4 regions of the Pelotomaculum schinkii genome follow, and region 2 is predicted to be linked to each of the others. Evidence: riboswitches for the same ligand, from Rfam matches in the RefSeq annotation. Region 2 holds a riboswitch; each other region holds the start of a gene.
The links. A riboswitch is a leader RNA that binds a small molecule or an ion and turns the genes downstream of it on or off. The one in region 2 is predicted to bind molybdenum cofactor.
Positions count from the first base shown of each region.

Region 1: it holds a riboswitch for molybdenum cofactor, as region 2 does, so the genes downstream of both, Psch_RS10505 (aldehyde ferredoxin oxidoreductase C-terminal domain-containing protein) here and Psch_RS11130 (hydrogenase small subunit) in region 2, are expected to answer to the same signal.
Region 3: it holds a riboswitch for molybdenum cofactor, as region 2 does, so the genes downstream of both, Psch_RS13535 (molybdopterin-dependent aldehyde oxidoreductase) here and Psch_RS11130 (hydrogenase small subunit) in region 2, are expected to answer to the same signal.
Region 4: it holds a riboswitch for molybdenum cofactor, as region 2 does, so the genes downstream of both, Psch_RS10490 (DVU_1553 family AMP-dependent CoA ligase) here and Psch_RS11130 (hydrogenase small subunit) in region 2, are expected to answer to the same signal.

Region 1 covers NZ_QFGA01000001.1:2,261,003-2,264,664, reverse strand. Annotated here, with positions in the region: gene Psch_RS10515 (iron-containing alcohol dehydrogenase) at 1-542, shown strand, start outside; gene Psch_RS10510 (acetate uptake transporter family protein) at 896-1,498, shown strand; molybdenum cofactor riboswitch at 1,511-1,627, shown strand; gene Psch_RS10505 (aldehyde ferredoxin oxidoreductase C-terminal domain-containing protein) at 1,674-3,383, shown strand; gene Psch_RS10500 (ubiquitin family protein) at 3,506-3,662, shown strand, end outside.
Region 2 covers NZ_QFGA01000002.1:29,639-33,300, reverse strand. Annotated here, with positions in the region: gene Psch_RS11135 (nickel-dependent hydrogenase large subunit) at 1-733, opposite strand, end outside; gene Psch_RS11130 (hydrogenase small subunit) at 748-1,752, opposite strand; molybdenum cofactor riboswitch at 2,010-2,129, opposite strand; molybdenum cofactor riboswitch at 2,227-2,347, opposite strand; gene fdnG (formate dehydrogenase-N subunit alpha) at 3,245-3,662, opposite strand, start outside.
Region 3 covers NZ_QFGA01000002.1:525,900-529,561, forward strand. Annotated here, with positions in the region: gene Psch_RS13535 (molybdopterin-dependent aldehyde oxidoreductase) at 1-1,865, opposite strand, end outside; molybdenum cofactor riboswitch at 1,892-2,008, opposite strand; gene Psch_RS13540 (sigma-54 interaction domain-containing protein) at 2,667-3,662, shown strand, end outside.
Region 4 covers NZ_QFGA01000001.1:2,255,996-2,259,657, reverse strand. Annotated here, with positions in the region: gene Psch_RS10495 (sigma-54 interaction domain-containing protein) at 1-1,330, shown strand, start outside; molybdenum cofactor riboswitch at 1,692-1,807, shown strand; gene Psch_RS10490 (DVU_1553 family AMP-dependent CoA ligase) at 1,962-3,305, shown strand; gene Psch_RS10485 (helix-turn-helix transcriptional regulator) at 3,391-3,662, shown strand, end outside.

The DNA of each region.
Region 1 (3,662 bases), on a different contig from region 2:
TTGCGAATGATCTGACTGATCTGATCTGTGAAATGAATATTGCTACTATTGCGAAGTATTTGCCGATATGCGTTCATGATCCGGGCAATTTAAAAGCAAGAAGCAAGATGAGTATAGCAGCAGCAATGGCAGGCTGGATGTTAGCTTACCCTCACGCTAACACCGGACACTCAGTCGGACAAACACTAGGCGGATTCTTTGATGTGCCTCACGGACACTCTGTTGCATATGCAGAACCTTGGACAATGGAATATAATGCGGAAGTAGTGCCTGAAAAGATCAAGTATGTAGCTGAATGTTTGGGAGTAAGGTTTACAGGTAAGGAAACATCGAAAGAAATCGGTGCGAAAGCAAGAGACGCTTTCATTGATTTCAGAGACAACACGTTAGGGTTAAAACCTGCCACTGAGTTCCCTTACGATGAAAGCAAGTTCGAGGAAGCTGCAAAGGTAATTGAAGCGGATATATTCCAGCTTTTCCAGCCCAGAAAGATTACTGCTGCTGAAGCGCTTGGGATTTTAAAGAATATTTACAAAAAATAAAAGTTCTATCCGTAAAAAGCAGTTGGTCTTTAGCGGTTAATTGGGGTGGCACAGGTTTGCAAAACCACCATCGTCAATATGCAACCCTGTACCACCCGCTGACCGTACATCCTTACAGTGCATATATGGCGATTATGATGAGCATAAATTTAAATAACTAAATCTCATGCTTTGCAGAAAAGCCGCTAAAGAGCTATAACAAAATTTTGTGGTTTTTCCTGAGTGTACAGGTAATTAAAAAATGATACACCCTGTATACCCTGGAGGCAGTACATCCCTGGTTTGTATGGTGTGTAGGAGAACGTTATTTGTCTAATTGTCTTAATGTTTAAAATAGTTAGGAGGTTATTTGGATGTCTGATAATTATGCAACTGCCAATCCGGCGGGTTTAATCGTAATGGTTTTTTACCTGTGCGCCCTTCTACCAGTACTAATTGGCATTGCTCCGGCTTCAGCCCTCATCATACTTGTGCCGCTGGGTTTGGTAGGCAGTATCGTGCAGTTTATTGCCGGAGCCATTGAACTCAAGCGCGGTGATGTCGTCAACGGCAACATAACTTTAGCCTTCAGCGCCTTTATGTTCTATGGAGCCATCTCCTTTATGTTTAAGTTCTTAAACGTTGGACCACAGGATACCTCCTTAGTAGACGGCTGGGTGTTTTTGAGCATGGGCATCATTTTGCTGGGTCTAATTGGACTTCCCATGAGAGCAGGCTTTGTCCCCGGACTTTTCTTTGTCATTACAGTCATCTTCTTCGGACTCATGGGCTTTGGCAACCTTCTCGGCATGCCGGTTTTAACTAAAGTAGCCGGTTGGGTTGAGATTATTGCCGTTATTTCATTAATTTGGATTATCATTGCAACCATAATCAATACCGCTTATGGCAAAGAAGTCGTTTCCCTCGGGCCGCCCTGGATTAAGACCGTGCCCGCAAAAGAAGGAGTATCTGCATAAAAGCATATTTAAGTGAACAATTATTTCCGAGTTAAACAGCCTACAGCAATTGCCATGGTTGTTAACCGCTAGGTATAAATGGAAACGTTTGTGCCTCCCTTCTTGGAAAGGAAATATTGATTTCATCAAACATGATTTCAGATGGAATTTTTAAAAAGGAGGTACTGCGATTTCAATGGCTGATAAATTTATCAGAGTAAAAATGGATTCAAAGACAGTCGTTTATGAAGAAAGAAAAGACCTGGAGTTGTATGGCGGCCGCGGTCTTATTGATAAGATTCTAACCGACGAAGTAGACCCCACCTGTGACGCATTGGGCACCGGCAACAAACTTATAGTATGCGTAGGGCTTTTAAACGGCACGGCTGCCCCGGCCAGTGGCAGGATCTCAGTCGGCTGCAAAAGTCCGCTGACAGGAGGGGCTAAAGAAGCCAATGCCGGCGGCACCGCAGGCGCGGCCTTTGCCAGATTGGCGCTTAAATGCATTATTATTGAAAACGCACCCGCTGGAGATGCCTGGTATATTTTAAAAGTGAACAAAGACGGCGCGGTATTGCTGCCGGGCGATAAATATGTGGGTTTGGGCACCTATGCCACAGCTGAAAGGTTAATGCAAGATTATGGTAACAAGGTAAGTGTTATGGCCATAGGCCCAGCCGGCGAAAGAGGCTATAAAATGGCTTCAGTCCAGGTAAGCGATCCCAGCGGCCATACCGCCCGCGCCGCCGGCCGGGGTGGTGTCGGAGCGGTCATGGGTTCCAAGAGGATCAAGGCCATCGTCTTGGATACGGAAGGCGCTAAACTTGAGGCCGAGTATGCCGACAAAGAAAAGTTCATGGAAGCTAATCGGAAATTCGTTGAAGGTATTAAAGGACATCCCATTTCCGGAGGCGGTTATCCAGCCATGGGCACAGCAGCCGGAGTCATGGGTGTCAACGCTCTGGGCGCCCTGCCGACGAAAAACTTCAGCGACGGCAGATGGGATCAAGCAGAAAACATCAGCGGCGAAACCCTGGCTAAAAACTGCAGTGAAAGAGGCGGCCGGACCGGTCACGCCTGCCAGCCCGGCTGCATCATCCATTGCTCCAATGTTTACCACGGCCCGGACGGCAAATACCTTACCTCAGGCCTGGAATACGAGACCATCGGTCTGGTTGGTTCTAACTGTTTAATATCCAACCTGGACACGGTTGCCAAGATTGACCGCATGTGCGACGACATTGGTATTGATACCATGGATACGGGTGCAGCCATAGCTGTTGCGATGGAGTCTGGGAAAATCGCCTGGGGCGATGATGAAGCAGCAATTAAGCTGGTCCAGGAAATAGCGGACGGCACAGAATTCGGCAATATCATCGGCAACGGCGCGCTGGCTGTTGGTAAGCGCCTCGGTGTAAAGAGAATTCCGGTTTCCAAAGGGCAAAGCTTTGCCGCCTATGATCCAAGGAGCTTAAAAGGAACAGGAGTCACTTATGCCACTGCTCAGCAGGGAGCCGACCATACCTGCGGCAACTCGCTTGGTACCGTTGAACAAGTTAATCCATACGATAAGGCAGGCCAGGTTGAATTATCAACCATGCTGCAGGTAGCTTTTTGCATGAATGATTGCACGGGTATGTGTCTGTTTAATACTTTCTGCACCACAGAAGAACCGTACCTGCTGGCGCTAGTTAATATGTTCGCAGGCAAATTCGGTGGTGAATGGACTGTCGATAGATTGATGGGCCTGGGCGTCGAAGCGATAGCGCTGGAGAAAAAATTCAATGAGGCAGCTGGTGTGCCCAAAGTCGATGTCCCTGAATTCATTAGGACTGAAGTTCTTCCGTCAAGCGGCGCCGTGTTTGACATTACGGATGAAGAATTAAGTCAAGCGATACCTTTCTAAGCAATTAGCATCCAATCAACAAGTTAACATTATTAATCTACAGGTGTAAACATCAAAGGGTGAGGTCATTGACCGTCGCCCTTGATGTGTGCATTGAATGAATTGCAGGGAGGAGAATGAATGTGGGTTCTGAACCTGCCAGTCCAATTACGGTTAAATTCAAGTCATATGTGACTCCTTCGGAACATGTTGAAGGATTTGAATCAGGTAAGGAATTTCCATTAAAGCTGCGTGCTGCCATTACATTAGAGGAATTAGTTCAGCAGTTATTCAGTAAAA
Region 2 (3,662 bases):
CCGGGTCCAACTGGTCGGTTAACCGGAAAGCGCCGTAGGCCAGCAGGTTTTTGCAGCCTGCTCCGATGGTGAACCAATCGTCATATGCGCCTGCTACAGCCAGGACATCCGGGACATATACGTCGTTGATAAAGGAAGTTATTTCCACGAGGTAAGCCTTGAACTGAGTAATTTTCTCCGGCGTGACGGTTTCCGTTACCCCGCCTGCCGTGTAGGCGGTAACGTGCGGCATTTTGGCCCCGAATACGGCGCCCATTTCATGCGCCTTTTTGCGGATGTCCAAAGCCTGGATATAGTGCTCCACGGCTTTGTCGTTGATTTCCTTGGGCAGCCGGTAGTCACCCTCATACCGGGGGATGAAAGGGGCGGTATCCGGACCCTTAACGTAATCAAGGGCGGTCAGATGGTAAAAGTGCAGGATGTGTGACATCAGGTAGTTTGAGCCTTGAATCAAGTTGCGCAAAATCCTGCCGTTGGCAGGCGGGGTGACGTTAAAGGCGTCGTCCAGGCACAAGATGGAGGCGGTGCCGTGCGCGATGGGGCAGACGCCGCAGATCCGCTGGACCAGGTGGCAGGCGTCGCGGGGATCCCGCCCTCTGGCGATTATTTCCAGACCGCGGAATAGAGTGCCGCTCGACTTGGCGTCAATGACCCGGCCGTTTTCAATCTCTGCTTCAATTTTCAGGTGCCCTTCTATCCGGGTTACCGGATCAATAATAATACGTTGTACCACTGCTTCATTTCACCTCACTCAGCAAGTTTTCTGCTAGCTCTGTTCTTTTCCAAAAACTCTGTTTTCTGGGGATTCAAATAGGCTGCAGCAGCCGCTGTTTTGTTCGTTAAGGGATAAACGCCGTAAATTGGTGAGGACATATCGGGGAATGTCGGTTCCGAGCAGGCATAGCAAGGGGCGCCGGCCTTAACACACCAGTTGACGTTGTTGTTCCAGCCGCGGGTGGGGCAGTCGGACATAGCCACAAAGCCCTTGCAGCCCAACAGGGCCAGGCAGCCCTCATCTCCGATGAAACGCGCGAACCTGCCTGCGTCAAAATGTTCACGCCTTAAGCAGCTTTCATGTATTGGTTTCGGGAAAAACATCTTGGGCCGTCCATACCGGTCCAGTTCCGGGATCTCGCCGTATGTCAATATATATACCACGGTGCCCAGGAAATGGTCCGGCTGCATCGGGCACAGGGAGATATTGATCACCTTTTTTTCGTCAACGATCTTATTTACTCCCACGACTCCGGTGGGATTGGGGGCTGCGCCGGGAATACCTCCGTATGATGCGCACTGGCCGGCGGCAATCACGGCCTTGGCCGCTTTGCCCAGTACATTTACCGCGTGCAGCATGGTTATTTCCCGCCCGTCCTTTTCAGCGATGGTACAATAAACACCGTCGTTGTTAAGGGGGATGGCGCCTTCAACAACCAGTATAAACTGATCCTTGTATTTGGTGGCGGCTTCGTCCAGGATCTCAGCGATGAGGTGGCCGGACCCGGCAGAAATATTCGGGTGATATTTTAAGCTGATAATATCGAGAAGTACTTTTTCAATTGCGGGGTCAACGCTGTTTAACAAAGATACGGAACATCCGGTACAGCTGGCCCCCTGCAGCCAGATCACCGGCGGTTTGCCTTCGGCTGCCAGAGCCAGTGTTTTCTCAAGATCAGGTCCGACAATTGTGAGCAGGCTTGCCCCCACCGCAGAGCTCATACATAGCTTAATAAATTCACGCCTGGTTAAACTCAAGTCCTTATCCCTCCCTGTAAATGAATTAATAAAGTCCCGGTAAGTTATGTGTCTCTATGCACCCCCTTTAACCGGTTACTTGGAAACCAGTCTCATATTTGGCCGCATCTGAGCTGCCAAATTTAACGCATCGTTTCACGAAAGAGGACTCCTTATGGCTGGAACTCCAGTATCGATATTTTAAATGATTAAGAATCATTAAATGCCTCTAAAAGGAAAGGTAAAACTTTGTCCAATGTGAAAAGAACAAAGTTCTACCTTTGCTTACGAGATCTCCTTTCCACAATGGGAGGCCCAACAGTTTCCCGATGGACCCTAACGGCCAGCAAACCATACCAATTGCTTAGGTTGTACCTGGCTCGGAGAACATAATGATATTTTTCAAAAAACATTACTTATAACAAAGCTATATCATATCAATATCTTTAAAAGGAAAGGTAAAACTTTGTCCAATGTGAAAAGGACAAAGTTTTATCTTTGCTTAAGAGATCTCCTTTCCACAATGGGAGGCTCAACAGTTTCCCGGTGAACCCTAACGGCCGGTAAACCATACCAATTGCTTAGGTTATAACCTGGCTCGGAGAAATATAATGATAATTTTCCACTAAATATTTAAAATTCCTTCTAAATTACAATAATATAAAATATTTTTTATGTAAAAATTTTTAATATTTCCTTTTTGATAAGTTGGATCAAACGGTGGAGTGTATTTTGAAGGGTTGGTGACAGCTCAGTTTGGTAACCGATAACCTCAGGCTGGACGCCAAAAATTATAATGGGGGGAAGTGTATTCATTTTAGTTGCTCATAATAATACTTCGCTTAGATTAATATCCTGCAGGGAGATGAGCTGGCCTGTGGATTCAATAAGCAGCTCATCTCCGGGAACACGAAAAATAGCTCCTGGTTCCCCCCCTGCTGCTACGCAATATGGCGGAGAGGGTGGGATTCGAACCCACGAGACCGCTCATCACGGTCTACTCGATTTCGAGTTCTGTGGAGGGCCTTTCGGGCATTTTCAGCTGTTGACGGGAAGTGTTCAGTATTACCGACTTATGCTATTTCCTAACCCTAATATTTTCCCTCTAATTATGATTATCTCTATGTAATATCACCCATTACGGCAACTAATCGGCGGCTCAATGGCTCCTTTTTCCGCTATGCCCAATACGGGGAACCTGAAGGTATACTCCATTTCCAGAAAGTCATCTCCCTTCCTGTGAAAAAAGCTCCTAAAACGTCGGTACCCCCTCTTACACCGGAGGCCATGAAGCATTTATTATTAAAAATATTTTAGGTGATGTGAAAAAAGGCTGATTTCCACAATGAAGTTATGACAAAACAAAAACAGCGCCAACCGCTATGTTTCAAGTGGTTACGCTGTTTTTTTCTTTGTCTTTCCTGCAAAAGTCAGGCTGTTGCTTTAAGGATACCATAAAACATGATTAATTACTAAGGTTATTTAGGTCCGCTCGTTAGTCTTAAGCTAATAGTTATGCTTTTCTAATGTTAACTAAAAAAGATTTGTATTCCGGAACAACGACGTTAGCATCACCGATAAAAGGTGTTAAATCGTTCCCAATGCTTCCCTTGGATAATCCCATGTAGCCCCAGCTCCATGGCAAGGAAACAATTTCAATGGGACTGCCGTTTACAATTAAGGGTTTAACAATCGGTAAAACATTGGCCTTCATTTTTATTTCCGCCCGGGCGCTGCTTACAATTATCTCATCTCCAGGTTTTATTCCCAAATTACCGGCTAAAGTCGGCGATATGGTGGCAAATTGTTCCGGCATCAATTCTACCAGCATGGGGCTGTTTCTGGTTCTTACCCCGGTTTGATAATGTTCAATGTAATGGACGGTTGTAGCCACGTAAGGGAACTCTTTGCTGCCGGTTTCGGCCAATTTA
Region 3 (3,662 bases), 500 kb from region 2:
TCGCCGCAGGCGATACCAACGCCGCGTTTTCTCTCAGGCGTAGACTCTCTCTTTGCTCTTTCCAGAGCTTCTTTATAATATGGACGCAGCCTGTCCAGTATTTGGGGCATCGGGTAAACGGAGAACTTGTTGCCGTTTATGCTCTCGTCGCCTTCACGATAGACATTGATATACCGGAACTCCAACGGATCCATTCCGATTTTCTCCGCCATCATATCCATGAGCTGTTCCGAGCAGGTGTAGCACTGCGGCGAACCAAAACCTTTATAAGCTGTAGAAACCGCATTGTTGGATATAACAGTTTTGCAAAGACCAATCGCATTGGGGATTTTATACGGAGCGCCCACGAAACGAAGTCCTTTCTGGGCGATCACGTCTGCAGATTCGGTATAGGCCCCTTCATCATAAGCAATTTCATATTCCAAGGCCGTAATCTTCCCTTTCTCGTCGCATGCCAGCCTCGCGTTTGAGAAAGAAGGAGCGCGTTTCCCTGTAATATGCTGATGTTCTTCATAACTCAAGGTAATAGTAACCGGCTTTCCGGTTGCCAGGGTAGCAACCGATACTATGCCCGGCATATAAGGGGATAGCGAATATCCGAAACTTGCGCCGGTCGGGTTTTCAATAATCCTGATTTTTTCGGCGGGATGACCAACACCAGGAGCTAATGTAAATATATTAATGTGCAGGAAAAGACTCTTGCAATGGATGGTAAGAACCCCGTCAGCATCAACATACGCCTGGTCGGTATCCGGTTCGAGAACCAGATGTGGCTGGCGTTGGGAATAGAAGCTGCCTTCAACAACATAAGGGGTTTTTTCAATGATCTTCCTGGTATCCTGTCCCTTAATTAAAGGAGCTTCAATATAAATATTGGGGTATTCTTTGTTTACCTGCGGCGCGTCAGCAGCCATTGTTTCCAGAATATTTAAGTATTCAGGCAGCTGCTCCAGTTCAAACTTAACCTTTTTTGCTGCTGCGCGCGCTTCAGCTCTGGTCCTGGCGGCCACTACAGCAATAACATCACCACGGTGATAGATCATATCCTCAGCCAGGATCGGGCGATCAAAACCGTCCGCTTTGGCGAGTATATGGCCACAGGGCCACATAATACGGTTGTTCCCCTTCACATCTTTATGGGTAATAACCTTCTCAACGCCCGGCATCTTTTCCGCTTCCGAAGTATCTATAGAAAGCAGCCTGGCATGGGAAACCCCGGGAAGGACTACAGCCAGGTGCAGGGCGTCAGGCATTTTCATGCCGATATCGTCGCCGTAATCGCAGGTTCCGGTTACTTTAGCCAGGGCAGCCGGTCTGGGATATCCCGTACCGTATATTCTCCCGTCTGCCGGTATTTTGTAATTAAGGTCCTCCATGGTCATTTCACCGCGCATCACCTTGGCGGCCGCCATGACCGCATCGACCAGCGGCTTATAGCCGGTGCAACGGCAAGCATTGTGGTTCTTCCGGAACCATTCGCGAACTTCCTGCCTTGTGGGATTGAGATTGGTATCAAGCAACGCTTTTGCAGAAACAATAAATCCGGGCGAGCAGAACCCGCACTGCACTCCACCATGTATGATCCATGCCAACTGCAGAGGATGCAGATTTGTCGGGGCGCCTATCCCTTCAATGGTTGTAATCTTGCTGCCGTCTTTAATGTTTTTCATTTTTTTAACGCAGGAGCGAACAACTGCGCCATCCAGTATGACGGAACAGATGCCGCACTGTCCAACGCGGCAGCCCACCTTCGTACCGGTAAGGCCAAGACGTCTTATAACGTCGGCAAGAGTATCTGTCTCGGGATCGCAAACCAACATACGTTCGGAGCCGTTAATATACAGCATCATCTTCTTTGTTGCCATTGTTTTCCACCCTTCATGCTTATCACCATAGATAATTCTGTACTCCTTTCCACACTGGAGGGCATGCCGGTTTCCCCGCACACCTGACGTCCTGGCAGTCGTAGCATAGCATTAGCCCGCCAAGATCGGAGCTATAAAATTAGAATCAGACCCACTGCATCGCCAATGTCAAACGCCAAAATTATAACCCGGCCTATAAGAAATAGATGGGGAATGTTTCACTATCACCTCCTCGCCCGGCTCTATAAAGAGCAAGTTGCATGCCAGTAAAAGCTTTTTATGAAAAATGAATATCTTCAATCCAGGATAGAGCCTATTTTTTTGACTAAATTAATTCTTCGAAAATTACATCCTGGTTTTTTACTTATAAAAAGGCTACTTTTTATTTTTGAGTTATCTAACCGAGGTATAAATCTTTTTTACACTGTAAGAAAAATTTATACATCTTCGAATATTATCAGCTTTCCAAGTCAACGACCTGCTCCCCAATGGCAATCTCCAGAGCAGCTTTGGGAAGCAAAGATTTCTTTTTAAGGGATTGGAACTAATATTCGGGAAGCTCTTTGTATTAATACTTTTTGCAATTATTACACAATAGAGTATACTTATATAAGGTAGAAGGAGAAACAGAAAATAAATAATAGAATTTCTTACAAGAATAGGTAATATAGACGTTGCCAAGGTATAATCTTTTAATTATTACAATATAAGGATGACGCAGAAACTCCTTACATGTATTTTTGGACTAATCCGTGAACTAACCTTCCAGTATATTGACATATTTTACAAGGATGTGAAAGTATGGAAGCTGAAAGTTCTATAAGTCTGCATAATTGTTTTAATGAATTAATGAAAAAGACAGATATGGTTATTGATGATCTAACATTGCCCAAGCTCTACAAAATAGAATATGAATGGGAAAAGTTTATTCATGGCAAACCAATAAATAAAGATATAGTTCCCAAGCTAATTTATGAATCCTGGCAGAGAAGTGTGGAATATGGGGTTAATCCTAACCTAAACAACAGAAAAATTTTATCTCCAGAAGAGATAAAAAAACAAATATCAGATAGTAAGGGCATGATCGATAGATTTGGCAATATTGTTTTGGCCTTACAAAGAATGGCCAGAAAAAAAGGTTTGAATATACAACTTTTCGATAACCAAGCCAGGAATGTCCAAGTGCTTGCTTCAAGTTATTTGCATCAAGGGTTAGAACTTCGGGATATGTTTCCCGTTCCAGCCAGCTCATCTGAGATGGATATTGGAACTACTGCAATTAGTATAGCTTTACGTGAAAATAAATCTGTGCAGGTGCTAGGACCTGAACATTTCAATAAATATCTTCATGATACTTATTGTTCGGCAGCTCCTGTCCATAACAGCAGTGGAAAGGTAATCGGCGCTTTAAATATTGCCAGTTACAGTTATAAACAAAACAAAATAGATACTTTAGTCTTGGTAACATTTTTAGCAAGAATACTTGACAATGTATCTTTTACCATGGATACCCTGGATAAATTGGGTATCTATGACTTAGCTATAAGTAAAACCTTTGAGTATTTACCTCAAGGTGCTGTTTATATTAATGATAAAAACTCAATTAACCGTTATAATGATAAAATAATTGATATGTTGAACATTAACGAACAAGATATCGTACCGGAACTTTTAAAATATGTTTCCACGCTGCTACAATATGACAATAATGATTGTGTAGAAAAAAAAGAAATTATTTTAGATATTAAAGGCAAAAGAAAATCATTTTTGATGTCTACTAGAAAAATATTTAATAAA
Region 4 (3,662 bases), on a different contig from region 2:
TAGCACCATTGATTATTTGCCTCATGGTATGGTTTATGTTAATAATGATAACGAAATCGAACATTATAATGATAAGATAGTAGAGATGTTGGGGCTTGACAAGTCAAACATTAAAGCTGATCTTGCAAAATATATTTCTACTTTACAAAACAATATCGTAAATGATTCCGGACATAAAAAAGAAATATATTTAGATGTCAATGGTCGAAAAAAACGTTTTTTCGTATCAACAAAGAAAATACTTAACCATACCAGTAACGAAGAGAAAATAATTTTTATAGAAAATGCGAAAAATGCTAATAATACCCTGCAGGGAAATGAGGCTGATTATACATTTAATGACATCATTGGAAAAAGTCATAATCTAATAGATGTAAAAAACCAGGCTAAAATAGTTGCAAAATCTTCTTCACCAGTTTTAATATTTGGGGAAAGTGGTACTGGCAAAGAGTTGTTTGCTCAGGCTATTCATAATGAGAGTCCAAGAAAAATTAACCCTTTTGTTGCAATTAATTGTGGCGCTTTACCGCATGATTTGGTGGAAAGTGAATTATTTGGTTATGAGTCCGGCGCTTTTACCGGAGCTTCTAAAAATGGCAAGCCAGGCAAGTTGGAGGTAGCCTGCGGCGGAACCCTGTTTCTTGATGAAATTGAAAGTATGCCTCTAAATATTCAGATTAAATTATTGCGTGTTCTTTCCACTAATAAAATATGTAGAATTGGTGGGATTAAAGAGATACCTATAGATATTAGGCTTATCTCGGGAACAAAAAAAGATTTGTTGCAGGAAGCTGATGAGGGTAATTTTCGAGAGGATTTGTATTACCGAATCGGCATAATTACACTAAAATTACCGTCTTTGCGCGAAAGAGATGACGACATCCCCATATTGGCAAAACATTTCATTGATATATTTAGTAAAGAATACAATTTGCATGTGAAAGAAATTGATAACGAGTTTTTTGAGGCGCTTACCTGCTATTCCTGGCGTGGCAATATACGGGAATTAAGGAATGTAATTGAAAGAGCTATAGTTTTATTAAGTGGCAGGACAAAAATATCTCTCTGTGATCTTCCTGAGAAAATAGTTAAAGCCTATAATTACAAGACTCTGAAGAATAAAATAAGGGTAATCGAAAACACAAAAAATGGATCCAATAATTTAATGAAAATGAGTGAGGAAATAGTTATTGAGCTGCTATTAAGTGAGGAAAACGGCAATCTAAGTAAGACTGCTGAGCGTTTAGGAATTAGCAGGACAACATTATATAATAAAATTAATAGTAGTAAGAAACTGAAAATGCTTTTTAGTAAACATAAAATTGGCTAGATTGCCACGAGAAGGGCTTACCTCCCGGATGAGGGAAGTAAGCCCTTTTCATACATTTGATTGATGCTGCCGATTCCAGATAAAAAATGCATTTTTGTTGATTGAAGAAGTATTGCTTTGAACTGCTTTAAAAAAATTGGGATTTATTGTGTTGCTGTTCAATAATTAAAAACCTCAAAAATATGTACAAAAATTAGACACAAAAAATATCCTGTACTGTTAACCAGTCAGGGACGGGTCTATAAAAATTCATCAAAAAGTAGATATGTTTTGGGATTGTGGGAGTGAGTCCGTTTATTGGCATATACTTTGCTAGTGTGTAAAATATAAATAGCAAAAGGATTTTTCATTTATTTAAATAATGAATATTTATTTCCGAGTTAACCAACCTACAGCGATTGCCATGGTTGTTAACCGTTAGGGTGTAGCTGGAAACATTTGCGCCTCCTGTTGGAAAGGAAATACTTATAAGTATATATTCTATATAATAATATAGATATATCCTTTTTAGTAATGCAGTTTCCTACAGGGGTAACTGCATTTTTATTATAGATGTCCTTTGAACTGGACGTCTATAAAAAAGATGCCATGGCATGCATCACAATATGACCTTGTAGAGGCGGTCGGCAAATTGTACAAAAAAACACCTCTGGAAAGCTGGATACTCGCGAAGATAGAAGGGCACAATGGCAGTTTGGGCAAGTTAACCCGCTCCATCATAGAGACTTATCAAATTCAGCAACTAAGGGAGACTCTGACCCTCGCTCGCGACAAGAGCCCCTTTTACCGGCGCCGTTTGGCGCGGTGCGGCATAGATAAATTCCAGTCCTTAAAGGATCTTGGCGGATTACCTTTTACTACTCCTGCGGATATCAGACAAAACCCGCTGCAACTGCTTTGTGTTTCACAGGATCAGATTAACCGGGTGGTAACCCTGGACACTTCCGGCACCACCGGCCTGCCCAAGAGAATATATTTTACAGCCGCGGATCAGGAACTGACCAGGGACTTTTTTCAGCATGGTATGTCCACCCTGGTTCAGCCGGGCGACAAGGTGTTAATCCTGCTGCCCGGATACTCGCCCGGCAGTGTGGGTGACCTGCTGGCTGATGGTTTGCGCCGCATGCAGGTGAAACCCGTTCCCTACGGGGTGGTCCGGGACCCGGAGGCTGTCTTGGAGATTATGGCCGTGGAACAGGTTGACTCCCTAGTCGGGATTCCGACTCAAGTATTGGCACTCGCCCGCTGCCGGCAGTCTGACAAAAGAAAACACCAGATCAGGTTGAAAAGCCTGCTGCTGAGTACGGACCACGTTCCCGGCGCGATTGTAAGGTTTTTGGAGGAAACATGGGGCTGCCGTGTTTTCAACCATTATGGCATGACTGAAATGGGCCTGGGGGGCGGCGTCGAGTGTGAAGCGCGGGCAGGCTATCACCTGCGGGAGGCGGATTTGCTTTTTGAAATAATCAATCCCTTGACCGGCGAAGTTTTACCGGAAGGGGAAGAAGGGGAAGTGGTTTTCACAACGCTAACCCGCCGGGGTATGCCCCTGATCCGTTACCGTACCGGAGATATTGCCCGGTTTATGCCCGAACCCTGCCCCTGCGGTACGGTGCTGAAGCGTATGTCTTGCGTGCGGGACCGGGTTCAGGGCAGAATCACCTTAACGGGGGGCGAGCTGCTTAGTTTGTCCATACTGGACGAGGTCCTTTTTGCAGTAAACGGTGTTGTGGACTTTGAGGCATCTTTACTGCCGGAAAACGGCAGGGACAGATTGGCTGTCAGAGTACTGGCAGCCGCCTGGGCTGCTGAAGAAATACCGGGATTGGTTGAAAAAGCGCTATTTTCTGTTCCTGTGCTTTCCAGAAACATCAAGAAGGGAAATTTAATCTTGGCGCCAGTTCAAATAGATACATCACCGGAACTCTGGAAACCGGCAAAGCGAATTATCCGGGACAACCGCAACAAAAACTAAGATGCAGGCAGTTGGCTGATGGACAGGAAACACCAAAGAAAGCCCTTGCCAGGGGTAATTGATGGACAGGAGGGTTGTTGATTCTATGGAGTATAAAAATATTAACGCCCAATTACGCGCGATACCGCCGCCCCACCAGCCTTGGCTTAGTTCCGCTATGTATAATTACCGGGAAAAATTAGTAAATTGGAATCCTATCTGCATAAAAAATAATGCCGTATACTATCAGTTTACTACGAGGGATACACAGGATGATTTTATCGGTATCGTACCGGATGCTTGTGTGAATATAATCTTTAAGTGCAACCCCAACAATCCAGCTGCATTGATATGGGGCATACATGAAGGATGGGCGAA